2 linked regions of the Kribbella sp. NBC_01245 genome follow. The protein of the gene in region 1 interacts with the protein of each later gene in a pairwise test. Links are inferred from orthologs where the notes say so. Each region holds a gene or a part of one and is shown on either strand. Other genes may lie near its edges. The genes, in order: OG394_RS19500 and ndk.

The links.
Region 2: the proteins of OG394_RS19500 (region 1) and ndk interact in binary tests that used the Escherichia coli proteins (3 or more experiments, as listed by UniProt). The link is inferred for Kribbella sp. NBC_01245 from one-to-one orthologs.

Annotation. Positions count from the first base shown.
Region 1 is NZ_CP108487.1:4,388,128-4,397,032, forward strand. The notes cover bases 1-2,931. They hold OG394_RS19500 (uracil-DNA glycosylase), read left to right. Parts: upstream 1-1,092; coding sequence 1,093-1,770; downstream 1,771-2,931. Other genes in these bases: OG394_RS19490 (DinB family protein), read left to right, coding at 1-344; OG394_RS19495 (hypothetical protein), read right to left, coding at 458-970; OG394_RS19505 (ABC transporter ATP-binding protein), read right to left, coding at 1,771-2,931. Outside these bases: more of OG394_RS19505, read right to left, coding at 2,932-3,507; OG394_RS19510 (ABC transporter ATP-binding protein), read right to left, coding at 3,504-5,186; OG394_RS19515 (ROK family transcriptional regulator), read left to right, coding at 5,486-6,676; OG394_RS19520 (ABC transporter substrate-binding protein), read left to right, coding at 6,725-8,056; OG394_RS19525 (carbohydrate ABC transporter permease), read left to right, coding at 8,059-8,905. UniProt on the Escherichia coli protein: Excises uracil residues from the DNA which can arise as a result of misincorporation of dUMP residues by DNA polymerase or due to deamination of cytosine.
Region 2 is NZ_CP108487.1:3,298,148-3,307,067, reverse strand. What follows is about bases 2,219-5,164. They hold ndk (nucleoside-diphosphate kinase), read left to right. Parts: upstream 2,219-3,459; coding sequence 3,460-3,870; downstream 3,871-5,164. Other genes in these bases: OG394_RS14490 (rod shape-determining protein), read left to right, coding at 4,885-5,164; OG394_RS14495 (hypothetical protein), read right to left, coding at 3,880-4,656; OG394_RS14505 (hypothetical protein), read right to left, coding at 2,511-3,461; OG394_RS14510 (hypothetical protein), read right to left, coding at 2,219-2,406. In the rest of the region: OG394_RS14525 (bifunctional folylpolyglutamate synthase/dihydrofolate synthase), read left to right, coding at 1-181; OG394_RS14520 (DUF4233 domain-containing protein), read left to right, coding at 178-507; OG394_RS14515 (hypothetical protein), read right to left, coding at 517-1,290; more of OG394_RS14510, read right to left, coding at 1,408-2,218; more of OG394_RS14490, read left to right, coding at 5,165-5,910; rod shape-determining protein MreC, read left to right, coding at 5,921-6,850; rod shape-determining protein MreD, read left to right, coding at 6,850-7,374; mrdA (penicillin-binding protein 2), read left to right, coding at 7,371-8,920. UniProt on the Escherichia coli protein: Major role in the synthesis of nucleoside triphosphates other than ATP. The ATP gamma phosphate is transferred to the NDP beta phosphate via a ping-pong mechanism, using a phosphorylated active-site intermediate.

The sequences.
Region 1 (8,905 bases):
CCAATGCGGATATGTGGGCCACGGCGGACGAGTCGCGCGAGCAGATCGTCGAGTGTTATCGCAGGGCGTGGGCGCACTCGGACGCGACCATCGATGCGCTGCCGCTGGACGCGATCGGGCGGGTGCCGTGGTGGCCGGCCGATGCCAACGAGGTGACGCTGAATCACGCCTTGGTGCGGGTGATCGCCGATACCCACCGCCACGCCGGTCACGCCGACATCGTCCGCGAACTTGTCGATGGATCCGTCGGCATGGCCGAGAACAACGCCAGCCTGCCGCCAAGCGACGCAGCAACCTGGGAAGCCCACCACAACCGCCTCGAGCAGGTGGCTAAGGAGGCCTAGTCACCGCATCGCCTTTGAGCAGGTGGCCAAGCGGGCCTAGCCATCGCGGGCGGCCAGGGCGAGGGCGGTTTGCGGCGAATGAACGCAAAGAAGGGGGACGTGAGGGGACGGGGTCAGCGGGTGCAGGTGGAGCGGGGGGTTGCGAGGGCTTCGGCGCAGAAGACGAGGAGGAAGCCCTGGTAGGCCTGGCTGAAGGCTGCCGGGTCGACGTTGGGGCTTTCGATCACGCCGGTCGCGGGCGGCAAGGTTTGACCGACCAGCACGGCGCGGCGCCAGGCCTCGTCGCTGCCGTAGACGAAAACCTGGACGAGCGACGCCTGGTAGTGCGCTCTGGACGTCAGGTAAGTCCTCAAGGCAGGTTCGTTCAGCGTCAGCTTGATTTGGCGGCTCGCGGCGATCCTCTCCTTGGCGTGGACGGCCTCATTCCGGTAGGTGTTGGCCGCCTCCAGGAAGTCGGCATAGGCCACCGCGCGTCGCTCGCGTGCTTCCTGATCGCGATCGGCGTCGAGTTGCAGGGTGACGGCCAGGATGCTGACCAACGCCCCGACCAGAGCACCGATCAGGGCGGAACCCGCGCTGATGAACGCGACCTTGAAGTCCCGCTTCTCCCGCGGCCCGACTGGCATCGAAGTCCCTCCCCGCAGATCCCTGACTACAGAGAGCACCCACCGGGACCTTGACGTCAAGACGCCGCACGGTCTGAACCCCCGGAGCGCTGCACGGGTCCCGACCTGGGAGACTGTGGCGGGTGAGCCCGAAATCACTGAGCGACTTGGTCGCGCCGGACTGGGCAGAAGCGCTTGCGCCGGTCGAGGACACCGTTAGCCGGATGGGCGAGTTCTTGCGCGCGGAGATCGCCGCAGGCCGTCCGTACCTCCCTGCCGGGGAGAACGTGTTGCGCGCCTTCACCCGGCCACTGGCCGAAGTGAAGGTGCTGGTCGTCGGACAAGACCCGTACCCGACGCCCGGCCACCCTGTCGGCTTGAGCTTCTCGGTAGCGCCTGACGTCCGGCCAATCCCCCGCAGCCTGCAGAACATCTACCGCGAGCTCATGGCGGATCTGAACGCCCCGGCGCCCAGTAATGGCGACCTCTCGCCATGGGCCGATCGCGGCGTACTGATGCTCAACAGGGTCCTGACGGTTCAGCCCGGCAAGCCCGGCTCACACCGCGGCAAGGGCTGGGAAGCCGTTACAGAGCAGGCGATCAAGGCTCTCGTCGCGCGCGGCGGTCCGCTGGTGGCGATCCTCTGGGGACGCGACGCGCAGACGCTCAAGCCGATGCTCGGCAGCATTCCGTACATCGAGAGCGCGCACCCGAGCCCGATGTCGGCTGACCGCGGCTTCTTCGGCTCCCGCCCCTTCAGCCGCGTCAACACCCTGCTGACCGAACGCGGCGGCGAACCGATCAACTGGCAACTCCCCTAGTTACGTACCGGTCCAGCTGTGCCAGAGGTGGGCGTAGCGGCCGTCGCGGGTCAGTAGTTCCTTGTGCGAGCCGACCTCGACGATGCGGCCCTGGTCCAGCACGATGATGCGATCCGCCTGCTCGGCCTGGGTCAACCGGTGAGCAACGATGAGGGTGGTGCGGCCGTCAGTGGCGGCCGCACTCGCCCGTTCCAACTCACGAGCACCCGCACTACCCGCCTCCGCAGTGGCCTCGTCGAGGACTGCAACCGGCGGATCAGCCAGCACGAGCCGGGCGAACGCCAACTGCTGGGACTGGGCTCCTGTCAGTTGGTGAGCGTTCTCCCCGACCTGGCTGTGCAAGCCTTCCGGCAAAGCCCGCACCCACGTCAACGCGCCTGCAACCTCCAGTGCCGCTTCTACCTCGGCGTCAGTGGCAGAAGAAGAAGCAAGTCGTACGTCTTCCACTAGCGGTCCCGAGAAGACGTGGACCTCCTGACTCAACAGCGCCACCTGCAACCGCGTCCGAGCCTCACCAAGCGCGCGTACGTCGATCCCGCCGAGTAGTACCGATCCCTGTGTGGGTTGAAGAATTCCCGCGACTATGGCCGCCAGTGTGGTCTTGCCAGCACCACTCGCACCTACAAGCGCCACCCGCTCGCCTGGCTCGATCCGGAACGACACGTCAGCCAGTACGAGCGGCCCCGCGTCGTACCGGTGACTAAGTCCAACAACCTCAATCGAGCTGTCCCGAGGGCCCGGGCCTTCCGTAGCGGCTGCGGCGGGCGGTAGGTCGGCAACCCCGGCAAGACGGGCCAAGCTGGCTCCGGCCGACTGGACCTGGTCGAACTCCATCACCAGAGTCCCGAGCGGGTTGAACAACCGGTGGAAGTAGAGAGCGGCAGCAGTGGTCGCACCAACCGTCGCGAGGTCACCGCGGACCAGGAAGAATCCAGTGACGAGTACGGCGGTCAGGCCGACGAACTCGGCATGGTTGATCCGCGACGCGAAGTGGCTGAACAACCGGAACACCCCGAGCGACAAGTCCATCGCCACTCGCGATCGGTCGTCGATCCGGGCCAGGTGCTCGTCTTCCAGCCGGTAAGCCCGCACGGTCGCGCTACCCCGCATGGAGGCGATCAGCACCTGCGAACGCTCGCCCATCGCCACGCGTTCGCGCGCGTAGAACGGTGCCGAGCGCGGCAGGTACCAGCGCAGCGCCAGCAGATAAACCGGCACGCAGAGCAGACCGGCCAACCCCAGCCGCCAGTCGAGCGCGAACATGCCGACGCCGGTCAGCAATACGGTCAACGCGGCCTGCAAGAGGATCGGCCCGGTCGTGCTGATGGCGTTCGCGACGACCGAGACATCGTCGCCTACCCGGGAGAGTAGGTCGCCCGTGCGCACCTTCTCCATCGTTGCCGTGGGCAACTGTAGAACCCGATCGACCACCTGCTCCCGGAGCCGCGCGAGCACGGTCTCACCGACCCGGGACACCAGCATGCTGCCGACGGCCGTTAGCAATCCGGAGGCCAGTGCGGCAGCCGCGATCAGTACGGCGATCCGCAGCACCGAATCCTGATCGGCATCACCAGTCAGGTCATCGACGAGTCGCCCGAGTGCCCAGGGCGCGACCAACCCGGCCGCACTCGCCGAGCTCACCACCAGCGCCGCCAGCACGGCCGGTCCCCTGCGCATATCGCGCCACAACACCGCCCACGTCCCTTTGGCGCCGGCGATCGGCAACAACTCGCTCATCGGAGCACCGCCTCCCGGTACCGCAGATCCGTTTCGGCCAGGTCGGAATGCGTGCCCTCGGCAACCACCCGGCCTTCGTCCAGTACGACGACCCGGTGCATCTTGCCGAGTAGCGCCGGGCTACTCGTCAACACGAGCGTGGCCGCATTCGCCCGCTCCGCGACGAGTCCTTCCGCGAGCAACTCCTCCGTCACCGCGTCGACCGCCGTACTCGGGTCGTGCAGCACGAGTAGCGGCGGCTCCGCCAGCAAGGCCCGGGCCAATCCGAGGCGCTGCCGCTGCCCACCCGACAACGTTCGCCCGCGATCGGTGACGGCATGGTCCAACCCGACGGCGTCGACCAGATCGGTCGCGGCGGCAGCGCCGACGACCCGCGCGAGGCGTTCGTCGTCCGCCTCCGAACCGGCGAGCAGGTTGGTCCGGATCGTGCCTTCGAAGAGGTCGGTGTCGTGTTGTTCGAGCAGCACCGTGCGTCGTACCAAGTCGATGTCCAGCGTCTCGGCCGGCGTACCACCGATCAGCAGGCGGCCCTCGTGCTCGGGCGCCCGGCCGACCACGAGCGCGAGCAGCGCGTCGGCATCCCGCGGGTCATAACAGAGCACGCCGACCAGCTCACCCGCTCTAACGACAAGATCCACTCGCGCTAGACCGCGATAACTGATGCCCTCCAAAGCCAACCAGCCATCGGCCGGGTCAACCTCGGCAACCGCACCAGACGAAACCAATCCAGGAGCAGCCAGTACGGCGGCCAACCGACCAGCGGACGCCTTCGCCAGGGCCGCGAGCTGACCGCAATACCCGAGCGTGCCGACCGGCTCGGCCACGAACTGCGCCAGCCCGACCACCGTGACGAGCTCACCGATGCTCAGCCGCCCGTTCAACGCGAACCACCCGGCCACGCCGGCCACGGCCGCGAGGAACAACCCGCTCGCAAAAGTGGTCACGCCGTCCTGGATGCCGTTCGTCGCGGCCGCTCGCAGAGTCGCGGTCAAGGCCCGCTGGCTCGACCGGCGATAGCGCTCGGCCGCGTTGTGTTGGGCGCCGATCCCGCGCAGCGTGCGCAGACCCGCGACCAGGTCGGTGGCCAGCGCCGTCGTACTCGCGATCGACTCCTGCTGGCTCTCGGTCCGCCGGGTCAACAGCGGCGACAAAGCCTGCAACGCAACCACGATCAGCGGTACGCCGACCAGAACGCCGAGGCCGAGAGGTACGTCGATGGTCAGCAGGGCCACCGACGAAACGACCAGTGCCGCGACCGCCGCCGAACCCATCGAGACGGCGCGCAACACGAGGGCCGACTTCTCTGCGTCGGAGGTGGCAATCGACAGGAGCTCGCCCGAACGCAGGCCGGTGCGATGACCGCGAGGATCCAACACGCGCCCGGCGATCTCCAGCCGGAGCTGGTGCGTCTCGGTCTCGATCGCCCGCACCACCTGCCGCGCGCCGGTCTTCCACGCGTTCGACAGCGCCAGGAACAGCAACACCATCAGGAGCACGCAGAACCCGAGGTTCGCGATGTTGCCGGTCGCGATCGCCTTGTCGACGGTGAGCCCGATCAGCACCGGTACGGCCGCCTCGGTCGCCTGGTGCAACGCCAGCACCGAGATACCAAGCGCCATCCGCCCCCGATGACGCCGTACCGAACGCCACAACAACCGCCCAGCCGTGAGCTCCCGCACCCAGACCCTCCAGCTCGGCAAACAACTTAGGCCACCCTAACCCGCCCGCCAGGTCGCCCTTGCCGCGAGTGGTCCCCCTTTTTGTCCGCGGGTGGTCGCATCTGGTCCGCGCGGCGCCCCACCAGGCAGCCACCTCCCCGGACCAGATGCGACCACCCGCGGACAAAAAGTAAAGGGGGACCGCTCGCTGGCCAAAGGTTCAGTCATTGACACCTGCCGGTGGTCGCCTTTACCGTCCTACCCATCAATAGGAAACTTTCCTAACAGTTCCACCGAGCGGCACCTGAGAGGGGGCGAAGATGGCCGGCACACCGGGTACGCCCCGCCTGCTGCGAGCGATGAACGATCGCGCCGCGCTCGACCTCCTGCTCGAACAGGGCCCGCTGTCCCGCACCGCCCTCGGCACCCTGACCGGGCTGTCCAAGCCGACCGCCTCCCAACTGCTCGGCCGCCTCGAGACCGTCGGCCTGGTCCGCCTCAGCGGCACCAGCGCCGGCCGCCCCGGCCCGAACGCCCAGCTGTACGAGATCAACGCCGGCATCGCCCATGTGGCCGCGCTCGACGTCAACCCGGCCCGGATCCTGGCCGCCATCGCCGATCTACGCGGCACGGTCGTCGGCCGGTTCGAACTGCCGACGCCCGGTCGCAACGCCCGCGGCACGGTCGAGCGAGTGGTGAAGGCCATTCATGGCGCACTCGGCGAAGCCGGCCTGGCCGAGGATCAGCTGCGCCGGGTCGTGATCGGCACGCCCGGCGGGTTCGACCCGACGACCGGGCGGCTGCGCTACGCGACCCACCTGCCCGGCTGGCACAGCCCGCGCCTGCTGGAAGATCTCGCGGCCGCGATCGGCGTACCGCTCGAGGTCGAGAACGACGTCAACCTCGCCGCCGTCGCCGAGCAGCGCATCGGGCATGCCCGCGACTCCGGCAACTTCGTCCTCCTCTGGGGCGAGGAGGGAATCGGCGCCGCGGTGGTGATCGGTGGACGGCTCCACCGCGGCGCCACCGGCGGTGCCGGTGAAGTCGCCTTCCTCCCCCTGCCCGGCACTCCGCTGGTGCGCAACGTCGGCCGCAACAACGCGGGCGGTTTCCAGGAACTCGCCGGCGCCGAGCCGATCCTGGCGCTGGCCCACGACCACGGCCTGCGCGCGACGACCGCGGAGGACGCCATCACCCAGGCCCTGCACTTGCGGGGTCCGGGCGACTCGGTGCTCTCCGAGTTCGCCCATCGGCTGGCCGTCGGGCTGGCCGCCATCGTCGCGGTCGTAGACCCCGAACTGATCGTCCTGGCCGGCGGTGTCATCACTGCGGGCGGGGAGCGCTTACGCGGCCTGATCCAAGAGGAACTGGCCGAACTCGCAGTACCAAGACCCCGGCTGTTGCTCACCGCTGTCACGGACGATCCCGTGCTCACCGGTGCGTTGCAGTCGGCTCTGAGCACCACCCGCGACGAGGTCTTCGACACCGCCGGAACACCTGCCGCCGAGTGAGCACGCAATCCCTTGTAGAAGTCCCAGCACAAGATCAGGAGACCGGAAATGCCCCGAGTTCACAGAGCAGTCGCGGCTGCCGCGGCGATCGCGCTGTTCGGCACCGCCTGCACCGGCACACCCGCCGGCACCACGGCCAGTGACGACCCCTCCGCGAAGAACGTCGAGATCCTCTTCTGGCACGGTTGGAGCGCGCCGAGCGAAGTGAAGGGGATCGAGGCCAGCATCAAGAACTTCCAGGCCAAGTTCCCCAACATCAAGGTCAAGGTCGTCGGCAACATCAACGACGACAAGATCAAGCAGGCCCTGCGCACCGGTGGCCCCAGCTCCCCGGACGTCGTCTCGTCGTTCACCACCACCAATGTGGGCGCCTTCTGCTCCTCGAACGTCTTCACCGACCTGAAGCCGTTCATCGAGAAGTCCGCGATCAACCTGGAAGAGACGTTCCCGAAGCCGGTCCTGGACTACACCCAGTTCGAGGGCAAGCGCTGCGCACTGCCGCTGCTGAACGACGCGTACGGCCTGTACTACAACAAGGACGCCTTCAAGGCCGCAGGGATCGCCAATCCCCCGAAGACGCTGTCCGAGTTCGAGGCCGTCGCCAAGAAGCTCACCAAGCCCAAGGGCGACACCTTCAGCCAGCTGGGCTTCATGCCGAACTACCACGGCTACGAGGTGACCACGAGCCAGTACGGCGCCCTGTGGGGTCTGAAGTACTTCGACGAGCAGGGCAAGTCCAACGCTTCGAAGGACCCGAACTTCGTCAAGGCGTACCAGGGCCAGAAGAAGCTCGTCGACGCGCTCGGCGGTTTCGCCAAGCTGGAGAAGTACCGCACCACCTTCGGCGACGAGTGGGGTGCGAAGAACCCGTTCCACACCGGCCAGGTCGCGATGACCTTCGACGGTGAATGGCGCGCGGGCATGGCCAAGGACGCGGGGATCAAGTTCGAGCTCGGCGTCGCACCGGTGCCCGTGCCGGACGACCAGGAAGACAGCTACGGCAAGGGCTACCTCTCGGGCACGATCATCGGTATCTCCAACAAGAGCGAGAAGAAGAACGCCGCCTGGGAGCTGACCAAGTACCTGACCACGGACACCGACGCCGTCGTCAACTTCTCCAACGCGATCCACAACGTGCCCTCGACGTTCGAGGCGCTGAAGTCGCCGAAGCTGGCCGACGACCCGATCATGGACGTCTTCATCGGCATCGCCCAGCACAAGGACAGCAACAGCGCGCCCGCCAGCGTGAACGGCGGCGCCTACCTGGTCACCCTGCAGGACCTCGGCTACCAGTACGAGTCCGGCAAGATCACCGACCTGCCGGCGGCGCTGAAGAAGGCCGATGAGCAGATCGACAAAGACATCGCCCAGGCCAAGTGACGATGACCTCTTTCCCGGCCACTGACGAGGCCGTTCGAATCGCCGCTCCGGCGCAGGGCTCCCTGCGCCGGAAGCGGCGGCGCGAGACGCTGCGCAACCTGGCCTTCCTGTCGCCCTGGCTGCTCGGTGTCGGCCTGTTCTTCCTGTACCCGTTGTTCTCGACGATCTACTTCTCGTTCGTGAAGTACGACGGCTACACCCCGCCGACACTGGTGGGCCTGCGTAACTGGAAGTACGTGTTCACCGACTTCCCGAACTTCTGGCCCGCCATGGAGAACACGGTCTGGCTGGTCCTGATCATGGTCACCCTGCGCGTCGCCTTCGGTCTGGGCATCGGCCTGCTGATCACGAAGATCAAGACCGGCGCGGGCCTGTTCCGGACCGCGTTCTACCTGCCCTACCTGGCGCCGCCGGTGGCCGCGACGATGTCGTTCGCCTTCCTGCTCAACCCCGGCACGGGCCCGGTGAACAACATCCTCGGCGCTCTCGGACTACCTCAGCCAGGCTGGTTCAACGACCCGACCTGGTCGAAGCCGGCCCTTACCCTGCTGGCGATCTGGGGTATCGGTGACCTGATGGTCATCTTCATGGCCTCGCTGCTCGACGTGCCCAAGGAGCAGTACGAAGCATCCGAGCTGGACGGCGCCGGCCCGTTGCGGCGATTCCAGCACATCACGCTGCCGAACATCTCGCCGATCATCATGTTCGCCGTTGTCACCGGCATCATCCAGGCGATGCAGTACTACACCCAGCCACTCGTCGCCGGCAAAGTCGCCAGCGGTGTGATTGGGGGCTCAGGGCAACAATTCGAACCGGGCTATCCCGACAAGTCGACATTGACCTTGCCCC
Region 2 (8,920 bases), 1.1 Mb from region 1 along the record:
CGCAATGGAGGTCTTCGGCGACGACCGGGTGCTGGTCGCGCCGCGGCTGGACGAGGCGATCAGCGAGGGCGTTCGGCTGGCCGAGGAGAACTCCCCGATGGGCAGTGGTGGCGTCCTGATCACCGGGTCCGTCATCACCGCGGGCGAGGCCCGGGTGCTGCTGAAGGGCTCGAACCGATGAGGTCACTGGCGGCCATTGTGCTGACCTTCGAGGCGATCGTGCTGGCGTTGGTCACCCCGGTAATGATCTCCGTCGCGGACGTCTCGAAGGGCGTGTCCCTGGCGGTCTGCCTCGGGCTGGCCCTGTTCACGCTGGTCGCGGCCGGCCTGCTGCGGCACAAGGTCGGCTACGTCCTCGGCTGGATCGTCCAGGTCGGCGCGGTCGGCCTCGGCTTCATCGTGCCGGTGATGTTCGTGCTCGGGCTGGCTTTCGCCGGGTTCTGGGTGATGGCGATCAAACTCGGCCGCCGCATCGACGAGGCCAAGGCGGCGGCCGAAGCCGGCTGACGCGGGTCGCTAGCGGACCACGCCGAGATAGACGTACGACGAGGCGATCGTTTCGTACGGCGACTTGAAGACGGCGCGCACGTTGTGGCCACGGTACGGCGAGAGGTCGCGGCCGAGCAGGTAATAGCCGTTGGCGTGCGTCGCGTTCGGTTTGACCAGGATGTCCTTGTATGGAAGGCCGTTGCGCGAAGCCTGCAGCACCATCGTCCGGCCCTTCAGCGGCACGATCGAACCGGTCGAGGTGTACGCCTTGAGGTAGCCGGTGAACCACTGGTTGACCGGAATCGATCCCTTGGGCGAACCGGTGAGGATCGACGCCCGGCGGACCGAGGTGGTCCGGATATCGGCGAGGTCGTAGTTCTTCACCTTCGTCACGCCGTTCTTTGTGACCGCGATCTGGCGGATTCGCCAGTGGCCGGTATCCGCGAGGCTGATCTGGTGCTTCGATGCCAGGTAATGCATCTCGCCGTCATAGCCGATGCGCGCGTAGGCGCTGTAGACCTTGTTGCTGTAGGGCTTGCTGATACCGACCGTGGCAACCGCACCCTGGCAGGCGTTGCTGTTGACCAGGGTCAGCGTCCGGATGGCGTGATTGGCCGGCGAGATGATGGTCTGGCCGTAGTTGTCGAAGAACGTCGGCTGCTCCAACGCGTTCAGACAAGCCAAAGCCGAGTTGGCGGCCGAAGTCGTCGCGATGGCCGTGGTCGCGCCGAACAAGCCGGTGCCGGCCAGGGCGAGCCCGGCGACGGCCGCCACAGCGCGCCGGCCGAAGGTGGTGATCATGATGATTCCCTCCCGAGGATGCTTACGGACTACGCCAGTAAGACGCCACCGGCCGGGAAAAGTTCGGCACCTGCCGCGTCCCCCGAGACGGGACGCGGCAGGTGAGCTGTCGTCAGCTCAACGCACTTTGCCCAAGTATTGATAGGACTTGGCGATGCTCTGGTACGGCGACGGGTAGTGCAGCCGGAGCTCGTGGCCGGCCACCTTGGCCCGCTTGACCTGGAGCAGGTAATACCCGTTGGCGTGAGTGCTCTTCTGCTCCACCAGCACGGTCTGCCACGAGCCCTTGGCGCCACCCTTGCGCGCCTGCAGCACGATGGGCTGGCCCTTGAGCCCGACCATGGCGCCCTTGGTCGAGATTGTCGTCAGGTGGCCGGTGATGCCGACGAGCTCGCCCTTCCAGATCACGTATGACCTCGGGGTCCGGTCGGCGTCGCGTGCGCGGGTCTTCTCGATGGCGACGAGCGGCTGGTGGTCCATCCGCACCCAATGCCGTTGGTTCGCACCCAAGTACGACGCTCGCCGGACGGTGGTGCTGACGTCACCGATCGGCCTGACCACGAGTTCGGCGCCCTGGCGGACCGCGACTTGCCGGATCTTCCACTCGCCGGTGTCCTTCGGCGTGATCGGCAACCAGGCGGTCAGCGAACCACCTGGCAATCGCCGGTCGGCCATCTTCCGGGCCGGTTCATAGCGGGCGCCGAGGTTGTGCGCGAACGCGTTGCGGTATCCGCTGCCGTCGCCCTTGCTGAAGCCGAACGTCATCACCGCACCCTTGCAGGCCACAGCATCGTGATCGGCCGAGGCAGACAGCGAGTTGCTCCCCAGCCTGCTGATGAACCTCACCCCGCCGCCCTTCTGGCTGGTGTAGACGCGCACGGCCTCGGCCTGTTTCACCCCGACCTGCCACACACCCAGGCTTTGGATGGTGAAACCGCCGAGCAGGAACTGGCCGTTGGTGTCGTTGAAGCGCACGTTCTTGATGCTGTCCAGACAAGCCTGCGGCGAGGCGGCAGGTTCGGCGGACGCGAGGGGAGCCGAGGCGAGCGCGCCGGCGCCGGCCAGCGCGATCGCGGCGACGGTGGCACCCGCCCGCCGCCCTGTGCTTCCGATCATGAAGACCTCCGTGAATTGGCATTGACGACTGCAAGACGGAAGCCGGTGAACAAAAGGTTGCCCGGTCCCGGCGGAGATGCCGGAACCGGGCGACTGGAGCATGGCTAGTGAGCGCTGACGCTCACATTGGGGGAGACGCTCGCCACGTTCCAGGTATTCGCGGCGGTGTAGAGCCGCAGCGTGTGCGTGCCCTTCTTGGCGGGCTTGAAGTAGGCGGTGTACTTACCGCTGGTGGTGCTGACCGCGACGACGTTCACGAACTTCGTGCCGTCCCAGCGCTGCAGGTACACCTTCTGGCCGTTCGCCGCCGGGTAGACCGTGCCGGTGACCTTCACGTACTGACCGACGGCCGGCGTGCTGTCGCTGACCGCCCGCGTGATCTTGCGGCGGACGTTGACGATCTGGACCGCCGAGCCCGCGTTGTTGTACGACGAGCAGGTCGCGCGGCCGTCGTACGACGCGTCGATTGCGCGGTTGCTTGTCGCGGTGTAGGTCACGGTGGTCTTTCCGGTCGAACCGGCGATCGCCGTGAGGTGGGTGTAGCCGCCCATCGGCGAAGTGAGTGTCACGGTGCGCTTACCCGGTACGCCGACCAGCGCGGTGGTGGCGGTCGAGCCGAGCAGTTGGTGGTTGACAGTCACGGTGGTGCCGGCCGTGACGACGCGCGGCGCGGGCGGGGCGGTGAAACGGCTGGCCCAGACCGCGGCGTACCGGCGCCACGGCTTGCCGGCCTTGTCGTACAGGATCCAGGTGCCGGCGTCGGCCGGGCCGTAGCTATAGGTGTCGTCGCCGTAGGCAATGGTGTCGCTGCCACCGGAAGCCATGCCGAAGTTGAACGCGACGCCGTGCTTCTTCGAACCGTCCGGGCGGCTGACGAACCGCTGGCTGGCCGGGTCCTCCGAGGTCGGTGGGGCGCGGGGAAGCGCGCCTCCACCAGCAACGATGCGGAGAACGACCGGTTGGTTGTGCCAGACCTGCGAGCCGGTCGCGGGAGCGTCACCCGCTAGGCTGAGCGTCCCAGTCGGTTCCGCCTGAACACCCGGAGAGAGTGACATGTCGCAGCGCACCCTGGTCCTGCTCAAGCCCGACGCCGTTCGGCGGGGCCTGGTCGGTGACATCCTCGGCCGGTTCGAGGCCAAGGGCCTGAGCCTGGTCGCGATGGAGCTGCGCACGATCGACGCCGATCAGGCCGACCAGCACTACGCCGAGCACGTCGAGCGCGACTTCTACCCGCCGCTGCGCGCGTTCGTCACCAGTGGTCCGCTGGTGGCGCTGGTGCTCGAGGGCGACGAGGCGATCGAGGTGGTGCGCGCGCTGAACGGCGCCACCGACGGACGCAAGGCGGCTCCGGGCACGATCCGTGGCGACTTGTCGCTGTCGAACCGCGAGAACCTGGTTCACGGTTCCGACTCCCCGGAGTCCGCCGAGCGCGAGATCAAGCTCTGGTTCCCCGACCTCCCCTGAGCCCGAAGATCAGGGATGGCCGATTCCGACGCCCATGTAGGTGAAGTCGGAGGCGATGGTCTGGTAGCGGGAGCGGAAGATCACGCGGATCTCCTGCGGGTACTTGTAGCCGAAGTTGATCCCCCCGCCCCAGCGCCCGGTGGACGTGGACTCGAAGTCGTTCACCACGCCATACTCGCCGCCCCAGCCGTAGCGACGGCCCTGCAGTTCGACGAGCTGCCACGGCAGTGGTGAGAGTCCACCCTTGCTGTTGTACGCCTTCAAGTAGCCGCCTACCCACAACACGTCGTTGTTGTCGGCCTGGAACTTGCCGGTCGGGTATGCCGTCAGCACCGAGGCGCGCTTCACCCGCGCGACCGAGGTCTGCTTGGCCGGGTCGAGCGACCGCACCGCGCCCTGCCCGTTCCAGCTGACGGCGATCTGCCGGATGGTCCAGTCGCCGGTGTCGGCCCAGCCCAGCCGGTGAGTGGCCCGCACCCAGCCGGTCGACGGGTCGAAGCTGGCGTTGGCGTTGCGGAACTGGCTGCCGTCGCGACGGCTGATCCCGATCGCGAACACGGCGCCCTGGCAGAGCGCCGGGTTGATCCGGAAGTTCGGCACGACGTTGCGGTGGTTCGGCGACAGCGTCACGCCGACGAACCCGGTCTCCTGGCCCATCGCGGGCAGCCGCGACATCGAGCTCAGACACTGGTGACTGGGCGCGGCCGACGCGGGCAGAGTGCCGACGGTGCCGGTGACGGCCGCCAGGACAACGGGTAGTGCGACGGCAAACCGGAGCAGTTTCATGGTCCCCTCCCAAGGGAATAGCTGGTGTGATGTGTGACACACCAACTTCGCCGCGAGTTGCTCGTTGACCTTCACGGTTCGGTAACGAGGCTCCGGACCCCGGATGATGGCATGGGGTAGTCGGTCGGATACGATGCGTGAGTGGCTGAGCGGTGACGTGTCGGTCGCCGGGCGGGGGCCGGAACGCGTCTAGCCTGTGGAGCGAAGCAATGGGCGGGAGGCGGCGCGATGGCGAACAGCATGCTCGGCCGCGATATGGCGGTAGATCTCGGTACGGCGAACACCCTGGTTTATGTCCGCGGACGTGGCGTCGTGCTGAACGAGCCGTCCGTGGTCGCGACCCGGACCGACGAACCGCGCGAGGCGGTCGCCTTCGGGCATGAGGCGAAGAAGATGATCGGCCGGACGCCGGGCAACATCACCGCGATCCGGCCGTTGAAGGACGGCGTGATCGCGGACTTCGACGCCGCCGAGCAGATGCTGCGCTACTTCATCCAGCGCGTGCACCGCCGTCGGTACTTCGCGAAACCCCGGATCGTCGTCTGCGTTCCGTCGGGGATCACCGCCGTCGAGCAGCGCGCTGTCCGGGACGCGGGCTATATGGCCGGCGCCCGCAAGGTCTACATCATCGAGGAGCCGATGGCCGCGGCCCTCGGGTCCAACCTCGAGGTGCGCGACGCCACCGGCAACATGGTCGTCGACGTCGGCGGTGGGACCACCGAGGTCGCGGTGATCTCGTTCGGCGGCATCGTCACCAGCCAGTCGATCCGGGTCGGCGGTGACGCCATCGACAAGGCCATCCAGACGTACTGCAAGAAGGAGTACTCGCTGATGCTCGGCGAGGCCACCTCCGAGCAGATCAAGATGACCATCGGCTCGGCCTTCCCGGCCCGCGAGGAGCCGACCGCCGAGATCCGCGGCCGGGACATGGTCTCCGGCCTGCCGCGCACGGTGAAGGTCTCCGCGGCCGATATCCGCAAGGCGATCGAAGAACCACTCGCCTCGATCATCGACGCGGTCAAGGCCACCCTGGACAAGACGCCGCCCGAGCTGGCCGGTGACATCGTCGACCGGGGCATCGTGCTCACCGGCGGCGGTGCCCTGCTGCAGGGCCTGGACGAGCGCCTGCGGCACGAGACCGGTATCCCGATCCATGTCGCGGACAACCCGCTCGACGCCGTCGTGCTCGGCGCGGGCAAGTGCGTGGACAACATCGAGACCCTGCAACGCATCCTCGTCACCGACCGCCGCTGAGGACCGACGAATGCTGAAAGATCTCGGCGCACCGCCTACCAGGGGTGTGGTCCGGTCCGCCGGGCTGCCCAAGGACATCCGCCGCCGCCGGACCGTGCTCGCGCTGGTCGTGCTGGCCTCGCTCACCCTGATGATCCTGGACGCCCGCCGCTCAGCCGGGTCGCCGGTCGATCCGTTGCGCGATACCGCGGCCGGCATCTTCGGCCCGCTGCAGTCGAGCGCGACGTCGGCCCGCAAACCGGTCGACGACCTCAAGGCGAAGTTCGCCGCGGCCGAGCGACTCACCGCGGAGAACGAGCGCCTCCGCGAGGAAAACCGCAAACTGACGAGTCAGCTGCGAAGCACCGACTACGCCCGCAAGCGTGCCGTCGAGCTCGACAAGCTGCTCCGGGTCGCGAGCAACGTCGGCTACAAGATCGCGCCCGCCCGGGTGATCGCGATCGGGCCCGCGCAGAGCTTCAGCCAGACCATCACGATCGACGCCGGCGCGGCGGACGGCGTTCGCGCCGACATGACCGTGCTGAACGGCGACGGCCTGATCGGCCGGGTCGTGCGAGCCACCGCGTCGACCGCGACGGTGCTGCTGATCGGCGACCGCGGTTCCACCGTCGGCGGGCGCCTCGACACCACTCAGGCCCTCGGCTTTGTCACCGGCCGCGGTGAGCTCGGTTCGCACGCCACTTTGGAATACCGGCTGGTCGACCTCAAGGCCCGGCCCAGGGTCGGCGCGAAGGTGATGACCTGGGGCTCGAGCGGCAACGCGCCGTACGTCGCGGGCGTGCCGATCGGCGTCATCACCTCGGTCGGCCCCGCCACCGGCACGCTCGGGTCCACTGCCCTGATCAGGCCGTACGCCGATGCCGGCCGGATCGACACCGTCGGCGTGGTCGTCGGGCCGACCGCCCGCAGCTCACGCCGACCGCTACCGGGGCCGCGCTGATGGCGGGCCTGCGCGTCGCGATCGCCGCGCTGTTCCTGATGGTCGCCGTGACCCTGCAACTCTCGACGCTGCCGCAACTGGCCATCGCCGGGGTGACGTGTGACCTCGCACTGGTGGTCGTCGTCGCGCTCGGCCTGGCCCGCGGGCCGGAGTTCGGCGCGATCGCGGGCTTCACGGGCGGCCTACTGCTCGACCTCGCGCCACCGGCCGACCACACCGCCGGCCGCTGGGCACTCGCGTTCGCGCTCGCGGGGTATGTCGCGGGCCTGGCCCGGCGGGAGAGCTTCGTCGGTCCCTGGGCGACGGCCGTCACGGTGGTCGTCGGCACAGTGCTTTCGCTGACCGTCTTCACCGCCACCGGGTCGTTGCTGCATGACCCATCTGTCGACTGGTCGTCGTACGGCGAGCGCCTCGGCATCGCCACCGGGTACGACCTCCTCGCGGCCGTGCTGGTGATCCCGCTGGTGTTGTGGGTGATGCGACTGGTGGTGCCACCAGGCGAGCGCAGGCGGGTGCTGTCGTGAGCAGTTACAACCCCGCCCCCGAGCGGCCGCGGCTGCGGTTGTTCGTGATCCGCGTGCTCGTTTTCTCCTTGCTGATAACGCTTTTCGCTCGGCTCTGGTGGCTCCAGGTGGTGGTCGGGGACGACTACGCCGACGCCGCCGACCAGAACCGGGTCCGCGAGGTGCTCACCCCGGCGGCCCGTGGCAACATCGTCGACGCCGCCGGGCGGACGCTGGTCGGCAACCGGGTCTCACTCGTCATCACCGTCGACCGGACCGTGCTGGTGAAACTGCCCGAGGCGCAGGCCAAACAGGTGCTGGTCCGGCTGGCGAAGGTCCTCCGGCAGACCCCGGCCGACCTCACCGCCCGGACGAAGCTCTGCGGCGAGCCCGGCGCGAGCAAACCGCCCGTCTGCTGGAACGGATCGCCGTACCAGCCGATCCCGGTGGCGAAGGACGTCAGCGAACAGGTCGCGATCGAGATCATGGAGCATCGGGAGAACTTCCCGGGCGTCAACGCCGAATCGGCCGCACTCCGCGCCTACCCCGCGCCGTACAAGGTGAACGCGGCTCACCTGCTCGGCTATCTCTCGCCGATCACCACCGGTGAGCTGGAGGATATGGAGGAGGCCGGGCAGGACCCGGTCACCCATCGGTCGGACCTGGTCGGCCGGGCCGGCGTCGAGCGCACGTACGACGCGATGCTGCGCGGCACGCCCGGCGTGAAGAGCGTGACCGTCGACAACCTCGGCCTGACCACGGGCGTGGCCAAGCAGACCGCGCCGGTGCCCGGGTCGACCCTCGTCACGAGCATCGACTCGCGGATCCAGTCTGTCTTGGAGCGCCAGTTGTACGGCGCGATGCTGACCGCGCGAAAGCAGTACGACAAGAACACTCGCCGCAACTACGTCGCGGATTCCGGCGCGGCCGTGGTGATGGACGTGAAGACCGGGCAGATCGTCGCGATGGCCAGCCAGCCGACGTACAACCCGGGGGTCTGGGTCGGCGGCATCACCCAGCGGGAGCTGGACGCGCTCTACTCGCCCAAGGCCGGTACGCCGCTGCTGTCGCGCGCGTTGCAGGGACAGCTCGCGCCCGGGTCGACGTTCAAGCCGATCACCACGGCGGCCGCGATCAACGCGGGCTATTCGCTGAAGAGCAAGCTGGACTGTTCGTCGTACTTCGAGGTCGGGAATCGCAAGTTCAAGAACTACGAGTCCGCGTCGTACGGGCGGATCGGGTTCGACCGGGCGTTGTCGATCTCGTGCGACACCTTCTACTACCGGATCGCGTACGACCTGTGGCTGCGCGCGGGCGGCAACTCCGGTGACGTCGACGCGAAGGACCCGGTCGTCGAGATGGCGAAGGCCTTCGGGCTCGGCCGTCCGACCGGTATCGACATCCCGGGCGAGGCCGCCGGCCGGATCGCGGATCGCAAGTGGAAGAAGGAGTACTACGACGCGCAGAAGGACTACTACTGCAAGATGGCGGCCAATCCCGAGCCGGGGACGTCCGCGTTCTTGAAGCAGTTCTCGCGCGAGTTCTGCGAGGACGGCTGGCGGTATCG